Regions from separate parts of the Micromonospora echinofusca genome, predicted to be linked through region 2. Evidence: riboswitches for the same ligand, from Rfam matches in the RefSeq annotation. Region 2 holds a riboswitch; the other holds the start of a gene.
The links. Region 2 has a riboswitch for cyclic di-AMP ahead of GA0070610_RS27495 (C40 family peptidase). Riboswitches for the same ligand answer to the same signal wherever they lie in the genome.
Positions count from the first base shown of each region.

Region 1: linked by a shared signal. The riboswitch ahead of GA0070610_RS18405 (C39 family peptidase) and the one ahead of GA0070610_RS27495 (C40 family peptidase) in region 2 are both predicted to bind cyclic di-AMP.

Region 1 is NZ_LT607733.1:4,356,056-4,360,770, reverse strand. It holds gene GA0070610_RS18410 (acyltransferase family protein) at 1-1,168, shown strand, start outside; cyclic di-AMP (ydaO/yuaA leader) riboswitch at 1,522-1,662, shown strand; gene GA0070610_RS18405 (C39 family peptidase) at 1,891-2,736, shown strand; gene GA0070610_RS18400 (alpha/beta fold hydrolase) at 2,842-3,585, shown strand; gene GA0070610_RS18395 (CDP-glycerol glycerophosphotransferase family protein) at 3,609-4,715, opposite strand, start outside.
Region 2 is NZ_LT607733.1:6,385,513-6,390,227, reverse strand. It holds gene GA0070610_RS27505 (C40 family peptidase) at 1-114, shown strand, start outside; gene GA0070610_RS27500 (N-acetylmuramoyl-L-alanine amidase) at 199-2,217, opposite strand; cyclic di-AMP (ydaO/yuaA leader) riboswitch at 2,456-2,590, shown strand; gene GA0070610_RS27495 (C40 family peptidase) at 2,603-3,643, shown strand; gene dcd (dCTP deaminase) at 3,698-4,276, opposite strand; gene GA0070610_RS27485 (pyridoxamine 5'-phosphate oxidase family protein) at 4,355-4,715, shown strand, end outside.

The sequences.
Region 1 (4,715 bases), 2.0 Mb from region 2:
GTCGCTGACCGGGCTGCGCTGGGTCGCCGCCCTGCTCGTCTTCGGTTTCCACGTCGCGACGATGGGCATCATCGCCGAGCCCGGCCACAAGGCCGTCGTGGACTGGGCCTTCGCCCTCGGCCTCTCCGGCGTGCAGTTCTTCTTCATCCTCAGCGGCTTCGTGCTGGTCTGGTCGGCCCGGCCCAGCGACACCCGCCGGGCGTTCTGGCGCCGCCGGGTGGCCAAGATCTGGCCGAGCCACGTGGTCCTGTGGGTGGCGGCCCTGGCGGTCGCGGCCTGGTTCGCCGACCCCGTGGACCGGGTCGTCGCGGTGGAGAACCTCTTCCTCCTCCAGGCCTGGGACCCGCGGCCGGGCCACTTCTACAGCATCAACACGGTCAGCTGGTCGCTGTCCTGCGAGTTCTTCTTCTACCTCTGCCTGCCGTTGGCCCTGCCGTTCATCCGCCGGGCCCGGCCGTGGGCGCTGTGGGCCGTCGTGGTCGCGGTCCCGCTGCTGATCCTGGCGCTCTGGCCGGCCCAGTCCCTGGTGCCGGAGGAGAGCCGGTGGTGGTTCACCCAGGTCTTCCCGCCGGTGCGGTCGCTGGAGTTCTGGATGGGCGTGGCCGCCGCCGAGCTGATGCGGCGCGGCCGGTGGCGGGGCCCGAGCCTGCCGGTGGCCAGCCTGGTGTTCGTGGCGACCTGGGTGCTCGCCGCGCAGTGGGTCCGCGCCGAACTGTGGGCGGCGCTGCTCTCGGTGGCGTACATCCTGGTCATCGCGGCGGCGGCGGACGCCGACGTACGCGGGCGGCGCTCGCCGTGGCGGTCCCGCCCGATGGTCTGGCTCGGCGAGGTCTCCTTCGCCTTCTACCTGGTGCACGTCCTGGTGATGATCAGCGTCCTGCGGTTCACCGGCGACTGGGGTGTCGGGTTCCCCGGCTGGTGGGGGCTGGCGGTGGTGCTCGGCTTCCTGCTGGTCAACCTGGCCCTGGCCGCCCTGCTGCACCGCTTCGTCGAGACGCCGATGATGCGGCTGCTCACCCCGCGCAGGACGGCCCGCCCGACACCGCGCGGCGGGGACGACGGCGGGACGGACCCCGGCGCCTCCGGGCCACCACCGGGGAAGCGGGGCGACGCCGTGCCGCGTCCCCGGCCCGCCGACCACCCGGCGGCGTACGTCGACTCGCGCTGACCGCCCCGGGCTCGGGCCGCTCCGACCGGGGCGGCCAGCGCCCGGCGGAATCCCACCGGTCGAGAAAGCCCGACCGTTTCCGTGACGCCGGTCACCGCGACGCCGAACCGGTCATAGGGCGTGGCCGGGTCGTTTCCCGCCGGGGTTTCGGGGTCGATGCCCGCCACTCGTCCCGTTGTCACCCTCGGGCGCCGGCCGAAACGGTCGTCCCATTGAGTCACGTCAGTGGCGGGCTGCCCGCAAAAATTGCGTCCCGATCAGGGTTTAAGCAGGTGGGGCGGGGTTGGCAGGGCGCGGACCGGCCAGTAATGTCGGCGCGTCCGGTGCGGTACCCGATCGCCCAGAGGCGACGCCGCACCGACCCGCCCAATCGTGAACGACGAGCCGGGGACCCAGTGCTTCGTGGGGTGAATCCGTGGGCCGCAGGCCTGTGGTAGGGCGTTCTTCCCGCCCGAATCCGTCAGCTAACCCGGTCGGCGGCGTCGGAAGGAGTTCCATCCTCGTGCAGCACCCACCCACCCCTCGGTTGTTCCGCCGTCTCCACGGCGCCGCGGTGCCCGCGCTCGCCCCTTCGCAGGTAGCGAGCTGACCGACCGGTCACCGTTCGTCGCCCGGCATCCCGGGCGCATCCCCTGAGTGGCCCACGACCCGCACGGACGCCCGTCCGCGCGGTCGGTCCGCCCTGCCCGCGGCGCGGACCGCCGGCCGCTCACCCCGAGCCCGTGGAGGAAACCGTGAAGCACCACCTCAGGCGACAGCTACGTCGCCTCACGTCCGATCGTCCGTACCAGTTTGCCGCCGCGTCCGTCGCGGCGCTCGTGCTGGCGTCGGGCACGGGCGCGCTGCTGGCCGGAGCCGACGAGGCCCCCGCCGCCGCGCAGGCCCCGGTCGCCGCGAGCGAGCCCCGCGAGGACACCGCGGCCTCGCGCGGCCAGGCCCGGATCGCGACGGCCCCGTCCAGCGCGGCCCCGGCCACCGCCAGCGCCGCCCCCTCGGCCAGCGCCACCAGCACCGCCCCGGACCCGGACCTGACCCGCAAGCCGGAGCCGCCGAAGCCACCGGCCGCGAAGAGCCTGGACTACGACTACCAGGCCCAGACCACGTTCTACAACTGCGGTCCGGCGGCCGTCCGGCACGCCCTCAGCGCCGCCGGCATCGCACGCAGCCAGGACGCTCTCGGTGCCCAGCTGGGCACCGACCAGATGGGCACCGACTCGGCCCAGGACACCACCCGCGTGCTGAACGCGACGGTGAAGGGCGAGCCGTACCGGACCCGGATGATCCCCGGCGGCGCCGCCACCCCGGCGCAGATGGACCGGCTCCAGGCCGACGTCGTCGCGGCCATCGGCGACGGGCGGGGCGTCGTGGTGAACGTCGCCGGCAGCGCCACGGACACCGACGGCGGCTGGCACTCGTTCCCCGGCGGCCACTACGTGGCCGTGGTCGGCTACCAGGACGAGGGACGGCTCGTGAAGATCGCCGACTCGGCGAACCCGGCGACCGCGTCGTACTGGATGAGCACCATCGCCCTGGCGAACTGGGCCGCCACCCGCGGCTACTCCGCCTGAGCGACCCCGACGGGCGTCGGCCCCCCATCCCGGGGGCCGGCGCCCGTTGTCGTGCCCGGGTCACGGCCCTCGCCCGGCGCCCCGGTGGGTGACAGACTGCGCGGCATGGTCGATGAATCGGGTGACCGCGACGGCCGGCGGGTGCTCCTGCTGCTGCACGGCATGGGCGCGACCGGCGACGTGTGGCTGCCCTGCGCGCCGCTGCTGGAGCGCCGCTGGGCGGGACGCTGGCTGGCGCCGGACCTCGCCGGTCACGGCTGGTCGCCGCCGCTGCCGGAGTACTCGTTCGCGGGCCTGGCCGCGCGGATCGCCGCCGGGCTGACGGCAGGCGACCGGCTCGTCGTGCTGGGGCACTCCCTCGGCGGGGTGGTCGGGCTGGCGCTCGCCGCCCGTGGCGCCGGGGTGCCGGTCGAGGCCGTGGTCGGCCTCGGCATCAAGGCGGTCTGGTCGCCGGCCGAGCTGGCGAAGGCGGGTGAGCTGGCGGCCCGTCCGGTGACCTGGTTCGCGAGCCGGGACGAGGCGGCCCGCCGCTACCTGCGGGTGGCCGGCCTTACCGGGCTCTTCGCACCGGACCATCACGTCGTGGAGGCCGGGCTGCGGCAGGTCGACGGTCGCTGGCGGCTGGCGATGGACCCCGCCGCGTTCGACGTGGGCGAGCCGGAGCTGCCGGCCCTGCTGGCGGCGACCGACGTGCCGGTGCTGCTGGCCCGTGGCGAGCACGACCCGATGGTCACCGACGCCCAGCTCAAGGAGCTGGGCGTGCCGGTCGCCACCCTGCCCGGCCTCGGGCACAACGCCCACGTCGAGGCCCCCGGGACGGTCCTGGACCTCGTCGAGCCCTACCGCTGACCCGTCCCCGCCGGCCGGGCGTGTCAGGTGGCGGGGGAGAGCGTCGCCTCGTCCGGATCGACCGGCAGGCCGGGCCCGCCGGCGGTACGCGGGGCCGGCGGGATCCAGCCCTCGTCGAGCTGGCGCCGCGCGGCCGTCAGGAACGCCTCGGCGTACGTCTCGGCGGGGAAGTCGCCCAGGTAGCGGCTCCGGGTGACCCAGCGGGCCGACGCCAGCGGATCGGTGTCCAGCAGCGCGGTCAGCACCTCGTCCGCGTTCGACATGTCGCGCCGCAGCACGTAGCCCGACCCGGCGAGCGGGAACTGCTCGCAGAACCGGTCGCCGGAGCCCACCATGTCGGTCACCGCGTACGGCTTGCCCGAGTAGAGGTAGTCGGAGATCACCCCGGACACGTCGGAGATCAGCGCGTCCGAGCGGTTCACGCACTCGGTCAGGGTCAGCTCCCGGCTGGCGGCGGCGCCGAAGACGTGCTGCCGGCCGCTGCGCGCCCGGTCGGCGGCCAGCAGTTCGGTGAGCCGGCCCAGCTGCCGGGCGGACGCCGGGTTCTGCGAGGTGTACGGGTGGGCGCGCAGGATCACCGTCGCGCCCCGGTCGAGCAGCCGGCGCAGCAGGGTCTCGGCCACCGGCAGGGAGCAGTAGTTCGCGTCCGCGTTGTGCCCGGTCCAGGTCGGCGTGTAGAGCACGGTCGGGTTGGCCCGGCCGTGCGCCGGCTCGGGGCGTACCTCGATCGACTCGACCTGCGGGCGGCCGACGACGACGAACTTCTCCGCCGGGATGTCCACCCCGGCGCGGGCGTACCGGTCGATGGCGGCCTGGCCGGCGACGAAGATCCGGTCGAAGATCGCCGAGACGGGGTTGGCGCTGGGCGCCTTGTCGCTGTCGCCGTGGTGCAGCTGGACGTGGGTCAGCTGGGTGAAGCGGATGCAGTGGCTGTTCTTCGCGCCGTGGTTGACGTAGAAGGCCACCCGCAGGCTGGGCACCAGCGCCTCGTCCATCGCCCTGGTGGTGGGGCAGTAGACCACGGGAGCGCTGGTGGCCGCCGCGATCAACGGCAGGAACTCCGGCTCGCGCACCATCACCAGGAACGGCCGGCCGATCCGCTCCAGGTACGGCAGCCACATGGTGACCTG
Region 2 (4,715 bases):
GTCGGCCTCTACCTCGGCAACGACAAGATGGTGCACGCGCCCCGGGCCGGCAAGCCGGTCAACGTCTCCAGCATCAACACCATGCCGGTCGCCGGGTTCCGCAGGCCCGGCTGATCCCGCGTACGCGACGGAAGAGCCCCCGGTCGGATCGACCGGGGGCTCTTCTCGTGCGGGTGGATCAGCTCTCGTGCGGGTGGATCAGCGGGGCGCGCCCAGCGGGGAGGGCACCAGGTTCACGTCGTCCAGGTTGACGTACATGATCCGGTGACCGAACTGGATCTGCACGTACCGGTTGTCGCCGCGGACGACCGTCCGGTCACCCGGGGCGGAGCCGTCGAAGGTGACGGCCCGGTAGTACTCGCCGGGGAGCAGGTTGCCGACGGCGTACCGCTCACCGGCCGAGAGGGTGTACTGCAGCGGCGAGATCGCCTGGTACGGCACGCCCTCCGGGTACGCGGCCTGCTCCGGGTAGGCGCGGCCGTACACCGGGATGGTGGCCTTGCCGGCCTTCGGGGTCACCACGAGCCCGACGGACCACTTCGCCGTCGGCTTGGCGGCGGGGTTGTGGAACCACCCCTTCTGGCCGAGGTACCAGATCGCGGTCCAGTCGCCCTGCACCTCGGCCAGCGCGTACGTCTGTCCGGCCGAGACCCGGGCGCCGTGGTCGGAGACGTACGTGGTGTTCGGGGTGCCGTCGGGTCGCAGCGCGATGTCGTTGAGCAGCGGCGCGTCGTGGCTCGGCGCGTTGTGCAGGAACAGCGCCGAGGAGCCGCGCAGCGGGCAGGGGGCGGCCGCCGGGGGCGGGTTCGGCACGCCCGGGGGCTGCCGGTTGCAGCCGGTGAAGGGCGGCTGGTTGGTGGCGAAGTCCGGGTTGATGGTGACCAGCCCGGTGCGGTGCGTGCCGGTCGACTTGAACGGCGCCTTGAGCAGGTCGAAGTAGTGCGACCAGTTCCAGTACGGGCCTGGGTCCCAGTGCATGCCGCGCACGTTCGCGGCGACGGTGCCGGGGACGTTGTCGTGCCCGATGATGTGGTTGCGGTCCAGCGGGATGTTGTACGCTCGCGCCAGGTGGCGGACCAGCTTGGCGGAGGTGCGGTACATCGCCTCGGTGTACCAGGTGCCGTGCCCCGCGAAGCCCTCGTGCTCGAGGCCGATGGACTTCGAGTTCACGTACCAGTTGCCGGCGTGCCAGCCGACGTCCTTGGTCTTGATGTGCTGGGCGATGTGGCCGTCCACCGAGCGCAGGGTGTAGTGCCAGCCCACCCGCTTCGGGTCCTTGACCAGGTTGACGCTGGGACCGAAGTAGCCCTCGGTGTCGTGGATGACGATGTACTCGATCTTCTGCTGGGCGGGCCGGTTCCCCAGGTCGTGGTTGCCGTAGTCGCCGAGCGTGGGGCCGTACTGCTGGTAGGGGGCCGGGATCCACTCGCAGGAGATGTCGCTCGGGCACTCCAGGCCGTCGGGCCGGGTGAGCTTGCGCAGGCGCAGCCGGTCCAGCCAGGAGCGCTCCGGCTGGACCGCGCTGCCGGCGAGCGTGACCCGCTGCCCGTCGTCGGTCAGCCGGCTGTCGCCCGTGGCGATGGTGGCGTACACCTCGTCGGCGAAGGCCGCCGCGGCGTCGGCGCTGTCCGCGCCGGAGTACCGGGCCACCGCGCCGTACCAGGCCGCAGGGTCGGTGCCGGCGCCGACCGGGGCGCCGATCTCCTTCTGGTACGCGGCCAGCAGCGCCGCGCCTCCCCGGATGTTCGTCGTGACGTCCGTGCGCAGCGCCTCCTCGCTGGCGCCGGTCAGGTCCGCGGCGGCGTCGACCGTACGGAGTGCCGACTCGGCGGGCGGGGCGGCGGCCGGCGGCTCGTGGGCCTCGGCCAGGGAACGGCGGGAGTCGTCCCCGCGCGGGTCCTCGGTGCCCTCGTCGTGGTGGGTGCCGCCGGAGGCGGCGACGTGCTCGGCGTCGGTGAGGTGCATCGGTCCGTACCCGCCGCTGGTGCTCGGCGTGCCGGCGTTGGTGTCCCAGCGGGACTGCAGGTAGGAGACCCCGAGCAGGACGCTCTCCGGCACGCCGTACTCGGCCGCCGCGGCGGCGTACTGCTGCTGCCGGTCGTTGGTCGGCGCCGCGGCGGCGGATCCGGCGGCGGTGAGCGGCGTCGCCGCAAGGGCGGCGGCCACGGCGGCGGCCAGCAGGACGCGTCTGCTCCTCGATGTCGCTGACAGGTGCATCAGACCCCCAGTTCGGGCGGGCAAAGGTGGGGCCACCTTCGCCCCGTCCGCCGCCTCTGGTCAATACCTTTCTGCCAGACACTTCAGAAGGAAGAAAATCTTCGCCCCCCGGGTTGCGGAATCGCCCGACCGTGGTGAGTACGGAGTGTCACCGCCGCGAGGGTTGCGGATCGATAACGGTCGTCTCTACTCTGGTCATTCGTCGGCCGGTGACAATCCGTCCAACCAGGGCGGTGACGGTCCGACACCGCCGAGTCGCTCACGAGCGAGCCGGGGACCCAGGTACCCCGGGGTGAATCCGCAGTCCCTGCGGTAGGGCGCCCCTTCCCGCCCGAACCCGTCAGCTAACCCGGTAGGCGGTACGGAAGAAGGAGTACGGAACCCGGTGGCACACCATGCCCCGCGGCCACCGTCGGTCCGGTCGGCCCTCGCCGATCCGACGACGGCTGCGCCGCGCCCACGCTGGTACCGCTGCACCACCGCCCTCGCCGCCCTGGCCGCGTTCGCCGTCGTCCTGACCGGCGGCGCCACGGCGGCCCACGCCGAACCGACGGTCGCCGAGATCGAGCGGCAGATCGACGAGGACTGGAACAAGCTCGAACCCGTCATCGAACGGCACAACGCCACCCGGCAGGACCTGGCCGCCAGGCGCAGGCAGGCCGACGCGCTCGCCGCGCAGATCGGGCCGCTGGAGCGCCAGGTCGACCAGGCGATGGAGAAGGTGGGCGCACTGGCCGCCCGCGCCTACAAGGGCGAGAACGTCTCCGTCGTCAACGCCCTGCTGGGCAGCCGCTCGCCCGGCGAGATGGTCGGGCAGCTCGAACTGCTCGACCGGTTCGCCCAGCATCAGCAGCAGGACGTACGGCAGGTCGCCGAGCTGCGCGACCGGCTGGCCGCGAAGAAGGCGCCGCTGGACGAGATGGTCGCCCAGCTCAGCCGCACCGAGGCCCAGCTCGCGGCGAAGAAGAAGCAGATCAACGCCGAGATCGACCGGTTGCAGAAGCTGCGGCTGCGCGTCTACGGCAACGGCGGCGGCGGGCCGCTGCGTCCCGCCCCCTGCCCGACCGGCTATCCCGGCGGTCCGGCCGGCACCGCCGTCAAGTTCGCCTGTGCCCAGATCGGCAAGCCCTACGTCTGGGGCGCCGAGGGGCCGAACTCGTACGACTGCTCCGGCCTGATGCTCGCCGCCTGGGCGAAGGCCGGGGTCTCGCTGCCGCACAACGCCGCCCAGCAGCGCCGGGCCACCGCGTCCGTCAGCCGGGGCGAACTGCGCCCGGGTGACCTGGTCTTCTACTACAGCGACCTGCACCACGTCGGCATGTACGTCGGCGGGGGCTGGGTGGTGCACGCCTCCCGCGCCGGGGTGCCCGTCAGGATGAAGAAGGTCGACGACGGCCCGATCCACAGCTACGGCCGGCCCGGCTGACGTGCCCGGAGGATCCCTGCCCGGCGGGGGCCCTCCGCCCGGCCGAGGGTCGGGTCAGCGCGTCGGCCAGGTGCGCCAGTGCTGCCAGGAGCGGCTCGGGGTCGGGCCGCGCTGCCCCTGGTAGCGGGAGCCGTAGACGGCCGAGCCGTACGGGTGCTCAGCCGGCGACGAGAGCCGGAAGATGCAGAGCTGGCCGATCTTCATGCCCGGCCAGAGGGTGATGGGCAGGTTCGCCACGTTGGACAGCTCCAGGGTCACGTGACCGGAGAAGCCCGGGTCGATGAAGCCCGCCGTGGAGTGGGTGAGCAGGCCCAGCCGGCCCAGGCTCGACTTGCCCTCCAGGCGGCCGGCGAGCTGGTCGCCGAGCGAGATCACCTCCAGCGTCGAGGCGAGCACGAACTCGCCCGGATGCAGCACGTACGGCTCGCCCTCGGGCACCTCGACCATCGACGTGAGGTCGTCCTGCTGCTGCGCGGGGTCGATGTGGGTGTAGAGGTGGTTGTTGAAGACCCGGAAGAGCTTGTCCAGGCGTACGTCGATGCTGGACGGTTGCACCAGCGCGGGCTCGAACGGCTCCAGCGCGAGCGTCCCCGCCTCGATCTCGGAGGCCAGGTCGCGGTCGGAGAGCAGCATCCGCACACCTTAGCGAGCGACACGCGTGACCTGCGTGTCGGAGTGCATCTTCGTACGTTTGTTCGATAGAATGCCGGCATGGCTTCCTGGTCCGAATTCGCCGCCGACGAGCCCCGCCTCGCCGACGGGATCCGCCTCCTCATGCAGCAGTACGGGCCGGGCTTCGGCTACCTGGCCACCGTCCGCGCCGACGGCGGTCCCCGGGTGCACCCGGTCTCTCCCGTGATCACCGACGAGGGGCTCTTCTGCTTCGTCGTCGACTCGCCCAAGCGGCGCGACCTCGAACGCGACGGCCGCTACGCGCTGCACTCCTTTCCGCCCGAGGAGAGCGACGACGAGGCCTACGTCGCCGGCCACGCCCGGCCGGTGACCGATCCGGCCCGGGTCGCCCGGCTGGCCCGCAGCCACCGGGCCGCGCCGCAGGTCGACTGGCGGGTCT